2 regions of the Bacillus paralicheniformis genome follow, and region 2 is predicted to be linked to the other one. Evidence: a T-box and tRNA genes for the amino acid it is inferred to sense, from the RefSeq annotation. Region 2 holds a T-box; the other holds one or more tRNA genes.

Region 1 (10,401 bases), 1.4 Mb from region 2:
GCATACTTCAAAGCGCCGAGAACGTATGGAGTCCGACCACTGGCGGCGATTCCGATTACGGTATCATTGTTTGAGAGGTTAACGGCTGATAAATCCCGTCTGCCGAATGCCTCGTGATCTTCAGCGCCTTCGACGGCTTTGTACAGAGCTTTTTCTCCTCCTGCAATGATGCCAATGACCGACTCGGGAGATATGCTGAACGTCGGCGGGCATTCAGCTGCATCGAGTACGCCGAGTCTCCCGCTTGTACCGGCACCGATGTAGATGATCCGTCCCCCTTTCTTTAACGACCCGACGGCGAAGTCAACGGCGGTCTTAACTTCTGGTAAGACTTCTTGTACAGCTTCGGCCACAGTTTTGTCTTCATCATTGATGATTTTCAAAATATCAATCGTCTTTGCCTGGTGAATGCGCCTGGATCTTTCATTCCGGCGTTCGGTCGTTAATGAACCTAAATGGCTGTTTTCCATCGACAACTCCTCCTGATAATGAAGTGCATATATTTCTTAATTTTCAGTATATTAAGAGTGGAATATTATTTCAATAACAAAAGGTAAATATTAAAATTTTATTTCAATGAAGTTCTAAACAACGGATTGCCGACATAAAATAAAGCGCAGATGAACTGCGCTTATGTTCAGGTATTACAGCTCGTCTATTTGGTGTTCGGAAATCACGCGGAAGCCTTCTTTTTTCAGAAGCGCCGCCGTAACGCCGTTGCCGGCTATTTTTTGGCTTGAGAAACTTCCATCGTATATATGGCTGCTGCCGCAAGACGGGCTGTTTTCCTTCAACACGATCGTATCAGCCTTGATTTGCCTTGCCATCTCCAATGTTAGATAAGCTCCTTTTATATACAGGTCTGTTACGTCTTTTCCCGATTGTGTGTTGATCACCGCCCTGCCGTCTAAAACGTCTTCTCCCGACCCGCCTATAATTTCGGCCGGTTCCCTTGGCGTTTGAAATCCGCCGAGCAGCTCGGGACAAGCAATCACCGCTTTTTTTTCTTCAACAAGCTTATTGATTTTCCCCACATAGCTGTGCGATCCGTTATAGCGGCATTCCACCCCGGCCAGACATGAACTTACCAGTATCATTTTTCGCGTCCCCTCTCTTGCACATCAGATAGCCCTATTTTAAACAAAATTTCTGCGTTTTTCTCAATGTTTATGAATAAAAAATTTGAAAATAAAAATTTTAATTTACCCCTTTACAAATGGGGAGGAACCTGTATATAATAACTTTTGTCAGCTTTACGAGAGCTGCTTGAAACACGATGATGGCCCGTTGGTCAAGTGGTTAAGACACCGCCCTTTCACGGCGGTAACACGGGTTCGAATCCCGTACGGGTCACCATTCTTTTTTGGACAGCACGCTGCGAATGCCGGAATTTTTAAAAGGAAGGCATGCTAAGGTCGCAACGTCCTGTTGCAACGCGCACTTGTACTTTAAAGGCAAGGAAGGCATGCTAAGATCGCAACGTCCTGTTGCAACGCATGCACTTGTACGTCCTGTACTGCGGAGGATTAGCTCAGCTGGGAGAGCATCTGCCTTACAAGCAGAGGGTCGGCGGTTCGATCCCGTCATCCTCCACCATTTTTTCGGATCGGTTTTTGTCACAACCGCGCCGGTAACTGCATAAGATACCGTATCATGCCGGTCTAGCTCAATTGGTAGAGCAACTGACTTGTAATCAGTAGGTTGGGGGTTCAAGTCCTCTGGCCGGCACTGTTTTTGGAGGGGTAGCGAAGTGGCTAAACGCGGCGGACTGTAAATCCGCTCCCTCAGGGTTCGGCGGTTCGAATCCGTCCCCCTCCACCATTATTGGGCTATAGCCAAGCGGTAAGGCAACGGACTTTGACTCCGTCATGCGCTGGTTCGAATCCAGCTAGCCCAGTTTTTGGACATCCTGTTAGGATGTCCTTTTTATTTTGTCTTTTTTGTATAACTATTCAAAAAAATGTCTTGTTGAGTCAATTCCGAATTGGAAGGTACAATGAAGGTCTGAAAGGGGGATATCATATGTTAAAACAGCAGATTTCAATGATCGGCGTACCGATGGATCTCGGTCAGCTGAGGCGGGGAGTCGATATGGGACCGAGCGCGATTCGCTGTGCCGGTGTTAATGAACGGTTGGAAAGCCTTTGTCAGGATATTGAAGACCTCGGCGATATGACAATCGGGCAAAGAGAGGATGAGAAAGAAGGCGGGGAGCCGGCATCTGAAGAGCTGAGAAACTTGAAAGCGATTACAAAAGCGAGTGCAAAACTTGCTGAGACCGTTGATAAGATCGTGGCTTCAGGTGCTTTTCCGCTCGTGCTGGGCGGTGACCACAGCATAGCGATCGGAACGCTAGCCGGCCTTGTGAAGCATTATCAAAACCTGGGTGTGATCTGGTATGATGCCCATGCTGATTTAAATACGAAAGAAACGTCTCCTTCAGGCAATATTCACGGCATGCCGCTCGCCATCAGCCTGGGGATCGGCCATGAAGGGCTGACAGGCATCTATGGAAAAGAAACGAAAATTAAAGCGGAGAACATCGTCATCATCGGTGCGAGGTCACTTGATGACGGGGAAAAAGAATTGATTCGCGACAAAGGGATCAAAGTGTATACAATGCATGAAATCGACCGCCTCGGTATGACGAGGGTGATGGAAGAAACGATAGACTATTTGCGCGGCAGAACGGACGGTGTCCATCTGTCACTCGATTTAGACGCGCTTGATCCGAACGATGCCCCGGGTGTCGGAACCCCGGTAGCGGGAGGCATCAGCTACAGGGAAAGCCACCTGGCGATGGAAATGCTGGAAGAATCGAAGCTGATTACGTCCGCTGAGTTTGTCGAAGTCAACCCGATATTGGATGAGAAAAACAGGACGGCTGAAGCGGCAGTCGCCTTAATGGGGTCGCTGTTTGGCGAAAAGCTGCTTTAGGTGCGGTTGAAGAGCGGCCTTAGGCTGCTTTTTTTATAAAAAAGTCTCAGTTTCATAATATTTAGATTGTATAATAATTTTAAGCTAATATTAAGCGCATGATCCCTGTCAAAGCATCTACACCCTGCCAAAAATTTGATAAACTATTTTTATGAATTTAATGAAACCTTATAAAAATCAATTCGTATACATAAAGACCGGTGAAGGCAGAGGTTAGATAAATATGGAAACAATGATTAAAAAAAGAATCAAACAGGTGAAAAAAGGCGATCGTAATGCATTTGCAGACATCGTGGATATTTACAAAGACAAAATTTATCAGCTTTGCTACCGTATGCTCGGCAATGCGCATGAGGCGGAAGATATTGCGCAGGAAGCGTTTATCAGAGCATACGTGAATATCGACAGTTTTGATATCAACCGGAAATTTTCCACATGGCTTTATCGAATCGCAACCAATTTGACCATCGATCGTATCCGTAAAAAAAAGCCGGACTATTACTTGGATGCAGAGGTGGCGGGGACTGAAGGACTGACGATGTATTCCCAGGTTGCGGCGGATGTTGCGCTTCCAGAGGATGAAGTGGTTTCTTTGGAGCTGCACAGCACCATCCAGGAAAAAATCTTAAGGCTTCCCGATAAATACAGGACGGTCATCGTATTAAAGTACATTGATGAGCTCTCACTCATTGAGATCAGTGAAATCCTTAATATTCCCGTAGGTACGGTGAAAACGAGGATACACAGGGGCAGAGAGGCTCTCAGAAAACAATTAAGGGATCTTTAAGTGGGGTGATGAAATGAGCTGTCCGGAGCATATTGTTCAGCTTATGCATAAATACCTTGACGGAGACATACTACCGGAAGATGAATCGCAATTAAAAGAGCACCTCCAATCATGCGAAGACTGCAAAAAGCACCTTCATGAAATGGAAAAATCCATCGCTCTTGTCCAGAGCACGTCACATCTTACAGCTCCGGCGAACTTTACAGCCGATGTGCTGGCGAATCTGCCGAAGGAAAAGCGAACGGCATCGATCAACAGGTGGCTTAAAGCCCATCCGTTTTTAGTGGCGGCAGCTTTGTTTATCATTTTGATGGGCGGCAGCTTTTTCTCCAGCTGGAAAAACGATCAGGATTTCAGCGTATCCAGCCAGCCCAATCTCGTAGTGAAAAACAACACGGTCATCGTACCTGAAGGCAAAGTTGTCAAAGGCGATGTGACCGTGAAAAACGGAAAGCTGATTATAGAAGGCAAAGTCGACGGCGATGTCACGATTGTTAATGGCGAAAAATATACGGCTTCAGCAGGACAAGTCACTGGTCAGATCCATGAGATCAACGAAGTGTTCGACTGGATGTGGTATAAGATTAAATCGACCGGAAAATCGGTTTTTGACATGAAGGAGTCTAAAGAGTAGAGCAAAGCGGGCGAATGAGCTTTGCTCTTTTTTTATGAGGGGCCGCCATTTCACTTGGAAAATCAATTTGTGCTATAATAGCGTCTGTATATGTAAAAATAATAGATCATACCATTTTGAAACATATTAACCTTACTAATGACTGAATTCTTGGAGGACGAGGAAATGGCTTTTGAGGATATCCCTTTCTTGCAGTACCTCGGCGATGCCGTTGATATTCTCCTTGTTTGGTACGTAATATATAAATTAATGATGGTCATCCGCGGGACAAAGGCGGTTCAGCTTTTAAAGGGAATCGTGGTCATTGTTCTCGTCAGGCTGGCCAGTCAATATTTAGGATTAAGCACCCTGCAGTGGCTGGTTGACCAGGCGATCACATGGGGGTTCCTGGCGATCATTATCATCTTCCAGCCTGAATTGAGGAGAGCGCTGGAACAGCTGGGGCGGGGGCGCTTTTTTTCGAGGAGCGGAACACCTGAGGAAGAGCAGCAGCAGAAAACGATTGATGCGATTACAAAAGCGATTAAATATATGGCGAAACGCCGGATTGGCGCGCTTCTGACGATTGAACGGGAGACGGGAATGGGCGATTACATAGAAACGGGGATCCCTTTAAATGCAAAGGTCAGCTCTGAGCTATTGATCAACATCTTTATTCCGAATACACCGCTTCATGACGGCGCCGTAATTATGAAAAATGATGAGGTTGCTGCAGCCGCCTGCTACCTTCCGCTTTCTGAAAGCCCTTTTATTTCAAAAGAGCTTGGGACGAGGCACAGAGCAGCAGTGGGAATCAGTGAAGTGACCGACAGTCTGACGGTTGTCGTATCCGAAGAAACGGGCGGCATCAGCGTCGCCAAAAACGGAGACCTTCACCGTGATTTATCGGAAGAGGCATTGAAAAACATGCTTGAAGCGGAATTCAAGAAAAATTCGCGAGAAACTTCCTCAAATCGCTGGTATTGGAGGGCGAAGAAAAATGGATAAGTTCTTAAACAATCCCTGGGCTGTCAAAGTAGTCGCATTATTATTCGCGTTTCTTCTTTACTTTGCGGTCCACAGCGCTCAAGCGCCGACTCCGAAGAAACCAGGTGAATCGTTTTTCCCGACATCGACGACAGACGAAGCGACGCTCACCGATATACCGGTCAAATCGTTTTATGATGATGAAAACTACGTCGTAACAGGCGTGCCGCAGACGGTGAATGTCACGATTAAAGGCCCGACAGGAACCGTCAAGAAGGTCAGACAAGTGAAGGATTTTGAGATTTATGCCGATATGCAGCATCTGAAAACAGGCAGGCACAAAGTCGAGCTGAAGGCCAGAAATGTTGCCGAAGGCCTCACTCTGACCATCAATCCATCGGTGACAACCGTGACCATCGAAGAAAAAACGACGAAGGAATTCCCGGTCGAGGTTGATTTTTATAATAAAAACAAAATGAAAGACGGCTACACGCCGGAGCTGCCGATTATCAACCCGAAAAACGTCAGCGTCACCGGCTCAAAAGCCGTGATCGACAGAATCCAAAACATCAAGGCGACGATCAATTTAGAGGGCGTCGACCAGACGGTTGAAAAAGAAGCCAAGCTAACAGTGTACGACAGGGACGGAAATGTTCTTCCGGTTGAAGTCAGTCCATCCGTCGTTAAAATCACCGTTCCCGTGACAAGCCCTAGCAAAAAGATTCCCGTCAAAGTTGACCGGAAAGGGAGCCTTCCGGACGGTATCAGCATTTCCAGCCTCGATATCAGTCCGGGAGAGGTAACCGTCTACGGGCCGCAAAATGTTCTTGATTCGTTAGAATTTGTCGAGGCCGATGAGGTTGATTTAAGTAAAATGAAAGATGACACTGAGTTGGAAGCCAACATTAAAGTGCCGGACGGCGCTAAAAAAGTGTCACCCGAAAAAGTGAAAATCAAGGTGAAAGTTGACAAGGAAGAAGAGAAAAAACTGAAGAACGTTTCAATTAAAACCGCGGGGCTGAATGACAGCCGGGATCTTGAATTTCTCGATCCGAAGTCAGGCAAGCTGGATATCACGGCAAAGGGCTCGACAGCCGCGATCGAAAAACTCCAGCCTTCCGACGTCGAGCTCTATGTCAATGTGGCGGATCTCGATGACGGCGAGCATAACGTGAAGCTGGAAGTAAACGGACCGCAGAACATGACATGGTCGCTGCCGCGGCAGAGCATTCGAGTGAAAATCTCATCTCAAACAACCCAAAACGAAAAAAATAATGGTCAGAATGAAGAAGAAGAGAATCATTCTGAAAAGGATTCACAACCTTCATGAATCAAAAAGGAGCGATATTAATGGGCAAGTATTTTGGTACAGACGGTGTAAGAGGCGTGGCAAACAGTGAACTTACACCCGAGCTGGCCTTTAAAGTCGGACGCTTTGGCGGATATGTCCTAACAAAAGATAAGGAGCGCCCCAAGGTGCTGATCGGCCGTGATACGCGCATTTCCGGGCATATGCTGGAAGGTGCCCTTGTTGCGGGCCTTCTTTCGATAGGAGCAGAAGTCATGCGTCTCGGTGTGATTTCGACGCCCGGCGTCGCATATTTGACGAAGGCTATGGACGCGGAAGCGGGCGTAATGATTTCAGCTTCCCACAACCCTGTCGAAGACAATGGAATTAAGTTTTTCGGCGGCGACGGATTTAAGCTTTCCGATGAGCAGGAGCTTGAAATCGAGCGTCTGATGGATCAGCCTGAAGATCACCTGCCAAGGCCTGTAGGCGCTGATCTGGGTATGGTGAACGACTACTTTGAAGGCGGACAGAAATATTTGCAGTTTCTTAAGCAGTCTGCTGATGAAGACTTCACAGGCATTCATGTCGCACTTGACTGTGCGCACGGGGCGACATCTTCGCTGGCGACCCACCTGTTTGCCGATCTTGACGCAGATGTATCAACGATGGGGACTTCTCCGAACGGATTAAACATCAATGACGGAGTCGGCTCGACCCACCCTGAAGCCCTGGCCGAATTTGTGAAAGAAAAGGGAGCTGACGTCGGCATGGCGTTTGACGGGGATGGCGACCGCTTGATCGCTGTTGACGAAAAGGGGAATATCGTAGACGGCGATCAAATCATGTACATATGTTCGAAGTACTTGAAGAGCGAGGGGCGCCTGGCGGACAATACAGTTGTCTCTACGGTGATGAGCAACCTCGGCTTTTACAAAGCGCTTGAAGCGGAAGGCATTAAAAGCGTTCAGACAGCTGTCGGCGACCGCTATGTAGTGGAAGCGATGAAAAAGGACGGGTTTACTTTCGGCGGAGAACAGTCGGGACATCTGATTTTCCTTGATTACAATACGACAGGCGACGGCCTGCTTTCTGCGATCATGCTGATGAACACGATCAAAATGACAGGTAAGTCTTTGTCAGAGCTTGCGGCAGAGATGCAGAAGTTTCCGCAGCTCCTCTTGAACGTGAAAGTAACCGATAAACATAAAGTAGCGGAGAACGAAAAGGTAAAAGCGGTCATCGAAGAGGTTGAGAAGGAAATGAACGGTGACGGCCGCATCCTTGTGCGCCCGTCCGGCACCGAGCCGCTTGTCCGTGTTATGGCTGAGGCGAAAACGAAGGAGCTTTGCGAGAAATACGTAGGCCGCATTGTAGATGTCGTGAAAGCTGAAATGGGAGCGGAGTGATTTTCCGCAGAAGACTGACGAACGAGACATGCTGATTTGACATAAGATAAAGGGAACCGTTCAATCTTGGAAAAAATGTGAACCATTTTGAAAAATGTTTGACGGTTCCTTTAGTGTATAGTAAAATCAGCTTGTCTTGTTTAATTTAAAAGGAAAGGCAGGGCAGAACCATTTTTTATAGTTATAGCGCCCGGACTAAGCGTGCGGATGAAACAGCTTAGTTGACGAGGATGGAGGTTTATCGAATTTTCGGCGGATGCCTCCCGGCTGACCACAAGATCACAGCCGCAAGGATTTCCTCAAACCAAAGAGGCGACTCTTTGAACAAAGGGAAATCGCATGATCTTCCATAAAAAACATGTAGGAGGGGACGAAGAATGTCCCCGCCTGATAAGCAGACTTTCTTCGTCTCCTGCCTGCGACTTTAGGAGGAAGAAAATTATGTGTGGTATTGTAGGTTATATTGGCCAGCTTGATGCAAAGGAAATTTTACTTAAAGGTTTGGAAAAGCTGGAGTATCGCGGCTACGATTCAGCTGGAATCGCTGTAGCGAACGAAGACGGCGTACACGTGTTTAAAGAAAAAGGACGGATTGCCGATCTTCGCGAAGTCGTTGATGCAAATGTGATATCGCAAGCGGGAATCGGACACACACGCTGGGCGACTCACGGGGAACCGAGCCGTCTAAACGCTCACCCGCATCAAAGCGCATCAGGCCGATTTACACTTGTTCATAACGGCGTCATCGAAAACTATGTTCAGCTGACGCGCGAATATTTACAAGATGTAACCCTTAAAAGTGATACGGATACAGAGGTTGTCGTTCAAGTGATCGAGCAATTCGTCAATAACGGTCTTGACACGGAAGAAGCGTTCCGCCAAACGCTTATGCTGCTCAAAGGCTCTTATGCGATTGCATTATTCGATCATGAAAACAAAGAAACAATCTATGTTGCGAAAAATAAAAGCCCGCTTCTTGTCGGCCTTGGAGACAATTTCAATGTGATCGCGTCTGACGCGATGGCGATGCTTCAAGTGACAAACGAATACGTGGAGCTTATGGATAAAGAAATGGTGATTGTCACAGACAAAAAAGTTGTGATCAAAAACCTTGACGGAGAATTGATGTCACGTGCCTCATATATTGCAGAGCTTGATGCGAGCGATATCGAAAAAGGCACATACCCTCACTACATGTTAAAAGAAATCGATGAACAGCCGCTTGTCATGCGGAAAATCATTCAGACGTACCAAGATGAAAACGGCAAGCTTTCCATTCCTGGAGACATTGCAAATGCTGTTGCAGAAGCGGATCGCGTCTATATCATCGCCTGCGGAACGAGCTATCATGCCGGTCTTGTCGGCAAGCAATTTATCGAAACATGGGCGAAAGTTCCGGCTGAAGTCCATGTCGCAAGTGAATTCTCTTACAATATGCCATTGCTTTCCGAGAAGCCGCTGTTTATCTTTATTTCTCAAAGCGGAGAAACGGCTGACAGCCGCGCGGTTCTCGTACAGGTTAAAAAGCTCGGACACAAAGCGCTGACATTGACCAACGTACCGGGATCCACGCTTTCCCGTGAAGCGGACTACACGCTTTTACTGAATGCCGGCCCGGAAATCGCGGTAGCGTCAACAAAAGCATATACGGCGCAAATCGCAGTTCTCGCTATTTTGGCAGCTGTGACTGCGGAAACCCGCGGCAAAGCACTCGGCTTTGATCTTGTTAAAGAGCTCGGCATCATCGGAAACGCGATGGAAGCCCTTTGCGACCAGAAAGACGAAATGGAAATGATCGCGCGCGAATATTTGACAGTAACACGCAATGCTTTCTTCATCGGCCGCGGCCTCGACTATTTCGTCTGCCTCGAAGGATCCTTGAAGCTGAAAGAGATTTCTTACATTCAAGCTGAAGGCTTCGCCGGCGGTGAATTGAAGCACGGTACAATCGCATTGATCGAAGACGGCACACCAGTCATTGCCCTTGCGACACAGGAGCACGTCAATTTAAGCATCCGTGGAAATGTCAAAGAAGTGACAGCCCGCGGCGCCAACCCTTGCGTGATCTCCTTGAAAGGCCTGGAAGAAGCAGACGACCGCTTCGTCCTGCCTGAAGTGCATCCGGAGCTCGCACCGCTCGTCTCCGTCATCCCGCTGCAGCTGATCGCATACTACGCAGCGCTGCACCGCGGCTGTGACGTTGATAAGCCACGGAACTTGGCGAAGAGTGTGACGGTGGAGTAAGGAGACGTTTGAAATAATAGTTTGTACCCCTCTTGGATTGGATGATCCGGAGGGGTATTTTTGTGTTTGAAAGAGAAATAAGTCTTATCAAAAATCGAACTCTGGTAGTCTGAAAGTGCGCTAGATTATAATTGAA
Region 2 (10,401 bases):
GTTCGCATGCGTTTGATCGCTTCTTCAATCGTATCCGTTCTGGAAAGTGTCACAACATCCCGTTTCATGATTTTTTCAACAATCATATTCAGGTCCCCTTTGCTCCCTTAATACATAAAACGATTGTGGAATCTGAGTCTGTCAAAACGCTCGATCGACTCCTGACTGACCTCTTTTCCGATGCGGGCCATTAAACAGTTGGCGGGATGGGAGCTGATTTCCGGATCGTCTGTCGCAAACCAGACAAGCCCTCCGGCATTCATCATTTTCTCCATCATCTTTCTGTATTCCCAAACATCTTTATTAGTCCCCTTTAGATCCCAATGCCAGTAATATTCAGTCGTGATGATGATATATTTTTCCATCTGTGGATCCATCATGCTGACCGCAAGCAGCGTCTTCCCGACAGAGTGACCCCTGAACGCCGGAATGACTTCGATGGCTCCAAGCTCAATTAAATTTTCCATGTTTCCTTCAGACCATCTTTCAAGCGGGTCTGGATAAACATATGTCACATAGCCGACAATGGTTTGCCGGAAACGGGCGATGATGATCCGTCCTTCGGGAAGCCCTGCGATTTCGATTAATGCTTCATGTTGTTTTTGAGATGGGCGAAAGGCTGTAAGCTCGTTGTGAAATTCATATTGTGCGAGTTTTTCGGGACTGATAGGGCCCTCTATCAGCACGGAGCCTTTCTCGGTCTGCAATTCTTTGTCATGATAAGTTTTGTGATGCTCCACGTATCCACCGCCTTACATCTTAGTTGAAGTCTTTTATACATAACATACCAAAATATTAAGCGTTTTCATAGGATGGAAGAGTATTTTTTAAAAATTGAGAAAATAAAAAATCTATACTATAATATATTTTGATGAGCGAACAAAGGGGGATGGGCATGGAATTGAAAGCGTTGCCAGCAGAAAAGGGAAACTACAACTTGAAAGACTATGATGAAGCATACCGGACATTTGACTGGAAGGATGCCGAAAAACATTTTTCATGGCACAAAACGGGAAAAATCAATGCAGCTTATGAAGCGATCGACCGCCACGCTGAGTCAAATTTGAAAAATAAAGTGGCATTTTACTACAAAGATCTGGTCCGCGAAGAAAAGTACACCTTCAGAGAGATGAAAAATGAAACGAATAAAGCCGGGAATGTCTTAAAGCAGCATGCCAATGTGGGAAAGGGAGACCGTGTGTTTGTTTTTATGCCGAGATCACCCGAGCTTTATTTTATTCTTCTCGGCGCTGTCAAATTGGGAGCGATCGTCGGGCCGTTGTTTGAAGCATTTATGGAAGGCGCTGTCAAAGACAGGCTTTTAAACAGCGGAGCGAAGGTTATCGTGACGACGCCGGAATTGCTTGAACGGGTGCCGGCCGGCGAACTTCCGGATCTTGAATCAATCATTGTCGTTGGAGAAGGCGTAAAGGAAGAAGGGGCTGTCATCGATTATTACGCGAAAGCGGCTGAAGCAGATACTGATCTTGAGATTGAATGGATGGATCAGGAAGACGGGATGCTGCTTCACTATACATCGGGTTCGACCGGCGCGCCAAAAGGGGTTCTCCACGTCCACAAAGCAATGATTCAGCATTATCAAACAGCCAAATGGGTTCTTGATCTGCACGACGATGACATTTATTGGTGCACGGCTGATCCAGGCTGGGTTACCGGAACGGTCTACGGGATCTTCGGTCCGTGGCTGAATGGAGCAACGAATGTTGTCGTAGGCGGCAGATTCAGTCCCGAAGCATGGTACGAAACGATTGAAAAAATGGAAGTGACGGTATGGTACAGCGCGCCAACGGCTTTTCGGATGCTGATGGGTGCTGGCGACGATCTCGTAAACAAATATAATCTGAGCTCATTACGGCATATTTTAAGCGTAGGGGAGCCGTTAAATCCTGAAGTCATCAGATGGGGGCATAAAGTCTTCAGCAACCGGATTCATGATACATGGTGGATGACCGAAACAGGAGCGCAGCTCATCTGCAATTACCCGTGCATGGAAATTAAACCGGGATCGATGGGCAAGCCGATTCCAGGCGTAGAGGCTGCAATCGTCGATCACCAGGGAAATGAACTGCCTCCTTACAGAATGGGAAATCTCGCCATTAAAAAAGGCTGGCCGTCGATGATGCATTCAATCTGGAACAATCCTGAAAAATACAGCTCCTATTTTATGCCGGGGGATTGGTATGTGTCAGGAGATTCCGCCTACATGGATGAAGACGGATACTTCTGGTTCCAGGGAAGGATCGACGATGTCATCATGACATCGGGCGAGCGCGTCGGCCCGTTTGAAGTCGAAAGCAAGCTTGTTGAACATCAAGCTGTCGCTGAAGCAGGCGTCATCGGTAAACCGGATCCCGTCCGCGGTGAAATTATTAAAGCATTTATCGCCTTGAGGGACGGTTATGAACCGTCAGATTCGTTAAAAGAAGAAATCAGGCAGTTCGTGAAACAAGGTTTGGCCGCACACGCCGCGCCAAGGGAAATCGAATTCAAGGATAAACTGCCGAAAACAAGAAGCGGAAAGATCATGAGACGCGTCCTGAAAGCTTGGGAGCTGAACCTTCCGGCAGGCGATCTCTCATCGATGGAAGACTGATGTCTCATTGACAATGCAAAAATATTATGTTAAAAAAGATTTAGTCGAATATTCAAAAGGTGAAGACTGAGATCAGTAAAACGCATCCTTCCCTGTCTTAGAGAGCTGATGGCCGGTGAAAATCAGCACATATGGATGGTTTGAATTACACTCACGAACCGCTTTTGCGAAAAAAGCCTCCCGGGCTTTGTGTAGCAGAAGAACGGAAGCTTTTCCGTTATCATTGAGAGTGAAAAGAGCGCGGCCATGCGTTCTTTTAAGCAGGGTGGTACCGCGATTTTTATCGTCCCTTCGTTTTTGCGAAGGGGCGTTTTATTTTTGGAAAAAAGGAGCTAAATGATGATGACACACTTACTTGATGATTTGTCCTTCAGGGGACTGATTCAGCAGCAAACCGATGAAGCAGGCTTGAGAGAACTGCTGGATAAAGAAAAAATCAGCTTATACTCCGGATTTGATCCGACAGCTGACAGTCTGCATATCGGACACCTGTTGCCGATTTTAATGCTTCGCCGCTTTCAGCTGGCCGGACATCGTCCGATTGCGCTCGTAGGCGGAGCGACGGGCCTGATCGGCGATCCGAGCGGAAAGAAAGCGGAGCGCACGCTGAACAATGAAGAAATCGTCCGCGAATGGTCGCAGAAAATCAAAAACCAGCTTTCGCGTTTCCTGGATTTTGAAGCTGAAAAAAATCCGGCGATTATGGCGAACAACTATGACTGGATCGGCAAAATGAACGTCATTGATTTCCTGCGCGATGTCGGCAAAAACTTTGGAATCAATTACATGCTTGCCAAAGATACGGTAAGCTCCAGAATCGAGACGGGCATATCTTATACTGAATTCAGCTACATGATCCTACAGTCTCTCGATTTCTTGAATTTGTACAGAAACCAGGAATGCAAGCTGCAGATCGGCGGAAGCGACCAGTGGGGCAATATCACGTCAGGCCTCGAGCTTATCCGCAAATCTGAAGAGAATGCAAAAGCTTTCGGATTGACGATTCCCCTTGTGACAAAAGCAGACGGCACGAAGTTCGGAAAAACGGAAGGCGGCGCGATCTGGCTTGATAAAGAGAAGACATCGGCATATGAGTTTTATCAGTTCTGGATCAATACCGACGACAGGGATGTCGTGAAATACTTAAAATACTTCACTTTCTTGTCCAAAGAAGAAATTGAAGATCTCGCTGAAAAAGCAGAGACGGCGCCTGAAAAACGCGAAGCGCAAAAGCGCCTCGCCGAAGAAGTGACCGTTCTTGTACACGGCCGTGAAGCGTTTGAGCAGGCTGTCAACATCTCAAAAGCACTCTTCAGCGGAGATATTAAACAGCTGACTGCTGAAGAAGTGAAGGTCGGCTTTAAAGGGGTTCCTTCCATGGAACTTGAGAAAGCGGATGAACTGCCTCTTGTTGAGGTGCTCGTCCAATCCAAGCTGTCTCCGTCTAAACGCCAGGCGCGCGAAGATATCACAAACGGCGCGGTATACGTTAACGGCGAGCGCCGCACCGATGTTGCGGACGTCCTCACCGGCGACGACCGCATCGAAGGACAGTTTACCGTCATTCGCCGCGGTAAAAAGAAATACTTCCTGCTGACTTATAAATAATCAAAAAGCTCTTGCCAAACGGCAAGGGTTTTTTTGTGTCCGTATGTTTCATGTATGTTCATTCAGGAAATGTCAAAAATATAGATGTAATAGGTAGAGCATTTTCATCGTTGAAGAGGGAGGAATGTAGCATGAACCTGTTCATTGCGGCGAAAGAAAAGTTTATGGAAGATTACAACAAGCAGCTGGAAACGGAACGAAAACAAGAGGCGCAGCAGTCAGCTGACGGATACAATCAATTGAATCAGACGGAAAATGCAGCAAAGTGGCTGAAGTAGAGGGTCTTTAGGGCCCTTTTTTTATAAAAAAGCGGACGGCAAATTCTTCACACGTCCGTTTGATGAGTCACGATCGACAGTTTATAATTTGCATGATGGTTTAAAATTGTAAAAATTGATCCAACAGTTGATTTGAAGGAAACTTGCATTCGAGAGTCCCCGCTGATTTTCTAGTTTTGAATGACAGGACGTTATGATAAGCGCCTTTTGTATAGATATTAAAAAAAGCGTGAATAAAACACTCGAGTTTAACTTGATTCATCCTCTTATGGTATACCTTCAATCACTCTTTCATGGTTATCCGGTTGTTCTTGAATCATCTCTATTATTTTCCTATATTTACAGATTACCCTAAATCCTCTTGATGTTTTTCAAATCAAACGCTAAAAATACTTGATTATATCTATTTAAATGATGATCGGTCATAGTATAAACTGATCGTAAATAAAAGGAAAGGTATAACCGGCAAAACATTACTAATAGCTCTGATGTTGGGCTGAGAAAGGCATTTGCCCTCCTTTTCCGGATTCAGCAAAACAAGATCAAAACCACACTTTGGTCACTCTGCCTGTGCCAACCGACGAACTCGTCCAAGAATACAGACGCAGTTATCGTCCCTTATCTGCATTTAGATCACTTTGACGATGCTGCCAAAGATCTAGGATCTGTTGCCGATAGAAATTAAACTGTTTGTCTGAAATGAAGCAGATGCTGAGGAAGTGAGAAAAGCCGGTTTTCAAAATATAGAGGTTCTAACAAAAGAACAGTGTTTGATCGATTCAAGAAGGCAAAAGGCAAGCATGGGAGAGGAGAGATATTAAATTTGCCGGAGAAGTGTGCGGCGTTGTCTTTAAGCACTCAAAAGAGAAAACGCTGTTTGTAAAAGGGGGGTACGGTTTGGTGTGAAGGTGTCCTGGAAAAAATCGCTGCACATCAGCCGGACATCATAGTACAGGAGACAATCAAAATATAACCCTTGAAATAGTAGTTTCGATGGTTTAGGATGGATATATATCTTTTATTTTACAATATTTATATTTAATGGAGGGGTACATTTATGAAAAAAATTACGTTATTAGCTTTTGTCGGTATCATGGTATTTGGATTTATTTTTATGGGAACTGGCAAGACGGCAGAGGCTGTAAGCAAAACAACGAGCTTTACATATCATTCGGGTATTGGGGATGCAAAGTCTTATATCCATACATCTGAAAATTATATAAACGTATATGCTACAGTTGAGTTAGGTAGAGTTGGCACTTGGGGTACTGCAGCATATTGCAAATTATATCTGCAACGCTACACAGGTGGCTCTTGGAAAACGATTGATACCGCTTCTGGTGATGCAGAATATGGTAAAAAACTAAACGTTACATTTTCGAATATCGCCAAAAAGTCTGCCTCTACCCGGGTAAAGGTTAAACTTTATAATAATTGGAAGCATTCAGAATTAATGCAAACAGTGTATTCAAGCAAGTGGACTCGATAAGTTAAGTAAGGCTCTCTTATAAAAGGAGAGCTTTATTTTTTGACAGTTAACGGTTACTCCTCTTTTGAGCTGTAACTCTACATTAAAAAGATCTTTATGTGTTTGTTTCTTCCTCCTTGGTCTGGCTTTTTAAAAGCTTCTTCACTTTTTCATACCTTCTTTAACTTAAAATCCCCGGAGACTAAAAAGCAGGAGCTAAAACACTGTATTGCAGCAGGTATAAAAAACCCAAGAAAACAACGTTTCTTGGGTTTCGAGAAATGCTCTTCAAAGAGCATTTTCTATTAACGAGAGTAGAACTCAACGATCAATGCTTCGTTGATCTCAGCAGGAAGCTCAGAACGCTCTGGAAGGCGAGTTAGTGAACCTTCAAGCTTTTCAGCGTCAAAAGTCAGGTATTCAGGAACGAAGTTGTTCACTTCAACCGCTTCTTTAACTGCAGAAAGGTTTTGAGATTTTTCACGAAGTGAAATCGTTTGGCCAGGTTTAACTTGGTAAGACGGAATGTCAACGCGGCTTCCGTCAACAAGAATGTGACCGTGGTTTACCAATTGGCGTGCTTGGCGGCGAGTGCGCGCTAGGCCAAGACGGTAAACGATGTTGTCAAGACGTGCTTCAAGAAGAATCATGAAGTTTTCACCGTGTTTACCAGCCATTTTCGCAGCTTTGTCAAAAAGGTTGCGGAATTGGCGTTCGTTCACACCGTACATATGGCGAAGCTTTTGCTTTTCTTGCAATTGCAAACCATATTCTGATAGTTTTTTACGCTGTCCCGGACCGTGAGGACCTGGTGCGTAAGGACGTTTTTCTAATTCTTTACCCGTACCGCTCAAAGAGATGCCTAAACGGCGGGATAATTTCCAGCTTGGACCTGTATAGCGAGCCATAATGTGACTCCTCCTTTGGTTTTATTTTTGTGAAAATAAAACCCATCTGTTCAATTCAGCCATGTCCATTTTGTTTTCATGTATCCTCGCTCCAGCAGCAAAGAGTTACACGATACACCTTAATAGATAAGGAACAAAATGAAACACAGAAGCAGAACAAAAAGGCTGCATTATTTCACACAAAGAAGATTATATAATGTCCGCTGTGCAAAGTCAACCATTCATGGACTGTCCCAAAGAGCCTGAATCGTTAATAAGTATAAAGTCCTGTTTTTTATGATATAATCAGGAAAATAAAATACATAAAACGGATTTTTTTAAGGTGATGACCATGAACAAACAAACTGAAGACCTATATCTGTCTTTTCATCAGAAGCTGTTCCAATTTCTTTTAAAAAAGCCGGCCGTCTCGTACGATGACTCTGTTGCCTGGCTAAAAGCGGCAGCAGAGTCATTTTTTTCGTTTATATCTCTTACATTGCGTCCTTCTTCAAGTCCGCAGGGAGCGAACGGCCAAAGCGGCCAGATCAGCCGAGTTAATGATTATTATATCATTATAACAATAGAAGAAAACAGCAAATATATAGAACTTTTGTGTCAAAAGAATCATAAAGTACCAGAACGTCTTGCTGAATCCATCCTCCTATTTTTAATGCATTGTCTGAAACTTGATGCATTATTTCATGAGGAGCTCAATAAAACAAAGATTTATGAAAAGACGGCGCTGCTGCATGAGCTGATGGATCAGGAGCAGGTGCTCAAGACAATGGTTGAAAGTTTGAGGGATGTTTTTCCTTTTTTGGCATATTGTCTTTTCTTGTCATACGACGAGGACCAATACATCAGCCTTCCTGCGATAGAGTTAGATGTGCAAAGCGAATCGACCGATTCTTTCGCCTTAGAGGCATACTTATCAGGACAGGCGAAGAGCAAAAATGAATCGGAAGTTTACATTCCGATTAAAGGCCGGCAGGGAACGTATGGCGTTTTGAAGGCTTTTGGACCAGGGGCTGCCGATACGGCAGCGGATATATGCATTATTTCGAATGCGGCAGGGAAAGCATTTGAAAATTCCCGGCTTTACGAACAGTCGCAGAATATGATTTCAAATTTGGAGCTGATTAATGAAACATCGCATCAGCTGAACCGGACGAAACGCCTCCCTGATATGATGAAGAGTTTGTCCGAAAGGCTGATCAGTTCATTTGGCGCCGAAGAGGTGGGCTTTTTTTATAAAAATCATTTGGACGAGGAAACCCTGCTGCCGGGAAGCACAGGTTTTTTTCAGACGGATGCGGCCCTTCTATACATCCGCTATGTTAAAGAAAAGATTTCAGAGGAAAACGGGGTATTTGTCGGAAACGGTTCTTCGTTTTTTGGAAATGAAGGTTATGCTTCATTAATGGGCGTTCCGATGCTGGAGAATAATGAAAACAAAGGATTTGTCATCGTATTGAAAAAAAACGTCTGCTCTTTTTCATTTGAAATGTTTAAGTTGTTTCAGACGCTGATCAGGCATTCCACGCTCGCCGTGTCGAATTTGATGCTGCGTGACCGGCTGAAGTATCTTGTTCAAACAGACCGTTTGACAGAGCTTTACTCGAGAAGCTATTTCGATGAAAAAATCGGGTACAGTATGAAAGCGGATGAGAGCGGCGTACTCGTATTGATTGATATCGATGATTTTAAACAGATTAACGATACGTACGGCCATCAGAAAGGCGATGATATTCTCATTCAAGTCGCCAGGGTGATCCAGCGAAACATCCGCGACCAGGACGTCGCAGCAAGGTGGGGAGGAGAAGAGCTTGCGGTATACTTGCCGAAAGCAGGGCTGAACACCGGTGAAATGCTTGCTGAGAGGCTGATTACGCTTGTCAGGGAATGCACTGATCCAAAGGTGACGATTTCGTGCGGGGTATCCAATTGGTCTCAAGATCGTCCGAAATCTTTAACCTGCCTTTTTAAAGAGGCGGATGTCGCGCTGTACAATGCAAAGCGAAACGGGAAAAACAGGTTTATGACACATTAAAAAAGAGCCGGATTTACCGGCTCTTTTCGCTTAAACGCTCTCCAAGCATCTCTGTGAACTTTTTCAAATAATACTCATCTGTTTCATCGAAGCGGTTTTTAATCGGGCTGTCGATATCGAGCACTCCGATGATGTTCCCGTCCACTTCAAGCGGAACTACGATTTCGGATTGGGATGCCGCATCACACGCAATGTGTCCGGGGAACGCGTTCACATCTTCAACGCGCTCGACCCGGCCGTTTGTATAAGCGGTGCCGCAGACGCCTTTCCCGAACGGGATTCTTACGCATGCAGGAAGTCCCTGGAACGGCCCGAGCACAAGCTCGCCGTCTTTGGCAAAATAGAAACCCGCCCAGTTGATGTCTTCCAATGATTGATATAAAAGAGCGGAGGCGTTTGCTGTATTGGCGATCATATCAGGTTCGCCTTCTGTCAGCGCATCGATCTGTTTGAGGAGAAGCTCGTATTTTTTTTCTTTGCTGCCTTCTGTTTTTTCGACATGAAACATGATAATTTCCCTCGCTTTTTCTTTGAAATGGCAAAAACACGCTTGCCGTGATGCTATTTGTCGAGCACTTTTTACAGGAACAATTCCGCTTGAAGTGGAATTGTTTTAAGTAAGAAGGGGTGAAACAAGATGGGATCAAACGCTATTTCAACCACGAAGGACAGGATCATCGAATCTGCCGTGGAGCTGTTCAACCAAAAAGGTTTTTCAGGAACATCCGTCCGCGAAATTGCCCGAGCAGCCAATGTCAATGTCGCCCACATCTCCTATTATTTTAATGGAAAAGGCGGTTTAATGGAGCATTTGATATCCCGTTTTTATGAAGGCTATTTAAGAGTCCTTGAAAAGGGTTATGAACGCCTTCCGGATGCAGGTGCAACGGATTGCCTTCTTCAATTGGTTTTTGATATTCTATCGTATCAGCATGAGCACCGTCAATTAACTCGGTTTGTTTATCGCGAAGTCACGATTGATTCCACACTGAATCGCGAAGTGATGTCGACATATTTAACAAAAGAAAAGTACATTCTCCACCTGATCATTGAAAAGGGAAATGAGGACAATGAATTTTCCCGTTTTCCCCTTTCCCATTTTATGATTCAGCTGAAGTCGCTTTTAATGATGCCTTATCTGCAGCCTCAATATATTTCAGAAGTGCTGTATGTACAGCCGCACGAGCCGTACTTTTATCAGGCGTATTACAAGGAAGTCAAAACATGGCTTCTCAGTCTGTTGTACAGAGAAGGTCGGCAAGCCGCCGTTATTTAGCCAAGCGGCTCTCAAAATGTTCGTAACCAAATCCGGCATCCTCTGCTTGGTGGGCATCAGACCCAAAGACAAGCGGGATGTTTTTTTGTTCCGCTTCTTTTATCATCCATTCTTCCATATAGACGTCGCCTGCATAAGGCTTGCGGAGGCCGGACGTATTAAAGTCAAGTTCGTATCCGCGCTTTGCGGCTTCATCCAAACAGGAGGAGACCGATTT

Evidence for each region. The T-box of region 2 lies ahead of tyrS (tyrosine--tRNA ligase). A T-box ahead of a tRNA ligase gene usually reads a tRNA of that ligase, here a tRNA-Tyr.
Region 1: it has a tRNA-Tyr gene. The T-box ahead of tyrS (tyrosine--tRNA ligase) is inferred to sense a tRNA for this amino acid. The anticodon was not compared.

Annotation. Positions count from the first base shown of each region.
Region 1 covers NZ_CP023665.1:209,374-219,774, forward strand. Annotated here, with positions in the region: gene murQ (N-acetylmuramic acid 6-phosphate etherase) at 1-470, opposite strand, end outside; gene CP943_RS01195 (2-thiouracil desulfurase family protein) at 645-1,097, opposite strand; tRNA gene CP943_RS01200 (tRNA-Glu) at 1,282-1,356, shown strand; tRNA gene CP943_RS01205 (tRNA-Val) at 1,521-1,596, shown strand; tRNA gene CP943_RS01210 (tRNA-Thr) at 1,656-1,728, shown strand; tRNA gene CP943_RS01215 (tRNA-Tyr) at 1,737-1,821, shown strand; tRNA gene CP943_RS01220 (tRNA-Gln) at 1,826-1,897, shown strand; gene rocF (arginase) at 2,023-2,937, shown strand; gene sigW (RNA polymerase sigma factor SigW) at 3,161-3,724, shown strand; gene rsiW (anti-sigma-W factor RsiW) at 3,738-4,358, shown strand; gene cdaA (diadenylate cyclase CdaA) at 4,524-5,345, shown strand; gene CP943_RS01245 (CdaR family protein) at 5,338-6,654, shown strand; gene glmM (phosphoglucosamine mutase) at 6,675-8,021, shown strand; gene glmS (glutamine--fructose-6-phosphate transaminase (isomerizing)) at 8,463-10,265, shown strand.
Region 2 covers NZ_CP023665.1:3,175,995-3,186,395, reverse strand. Annotated here, with positions in the region: gene CP943_RS16195 (acetoin utilization AcuB family protein) at 1-86, opposite strand, end outside; gene CP943_RS16190 (GNAT family N-acetyltransferase) at 108-740, opposite strand; gene acsA (acetate--CoA ligase) at 896-2,614, shown strand; T-box leader at 2,668-2,908, shown strand; gene tyrS (tyrosine--tRNA ligase) at 2,957-4,222, shown strand; gene CP943_RS22485 (hypothetical protein) at 4,354-4,500, shown strand; partial or broken gene CP943_RS23020 (Lrp/AsnC family transcriptional regulator) at 4,548-4,657, opposite strand; partial or broken gene CP943_RS22725 (MBL fold metallo-hydrolase) at 4,938-5,452, shown strand; gene CP943_RS16170 (hypothetical protein) at 5,558-5,989, shown strand; gene rpsD (30S ribosomal protein S4) at 6,274-6,876, opposite strand; gene CP943_RS16160 (sensor domain-containing diguanylate cyclase) at 7,208-8,908, shown strand; gene CP943_RS16155 (GAF domain-containing protein) at 8,922-9,416, opposite strand; gene refZ (forespore capture DNA-binding protein RefZ) at 9,546-10,184, shown strand; gene hisJ (histidinol-phosphatase HisJ) at 10,177-10,401, opposite strand, start outside.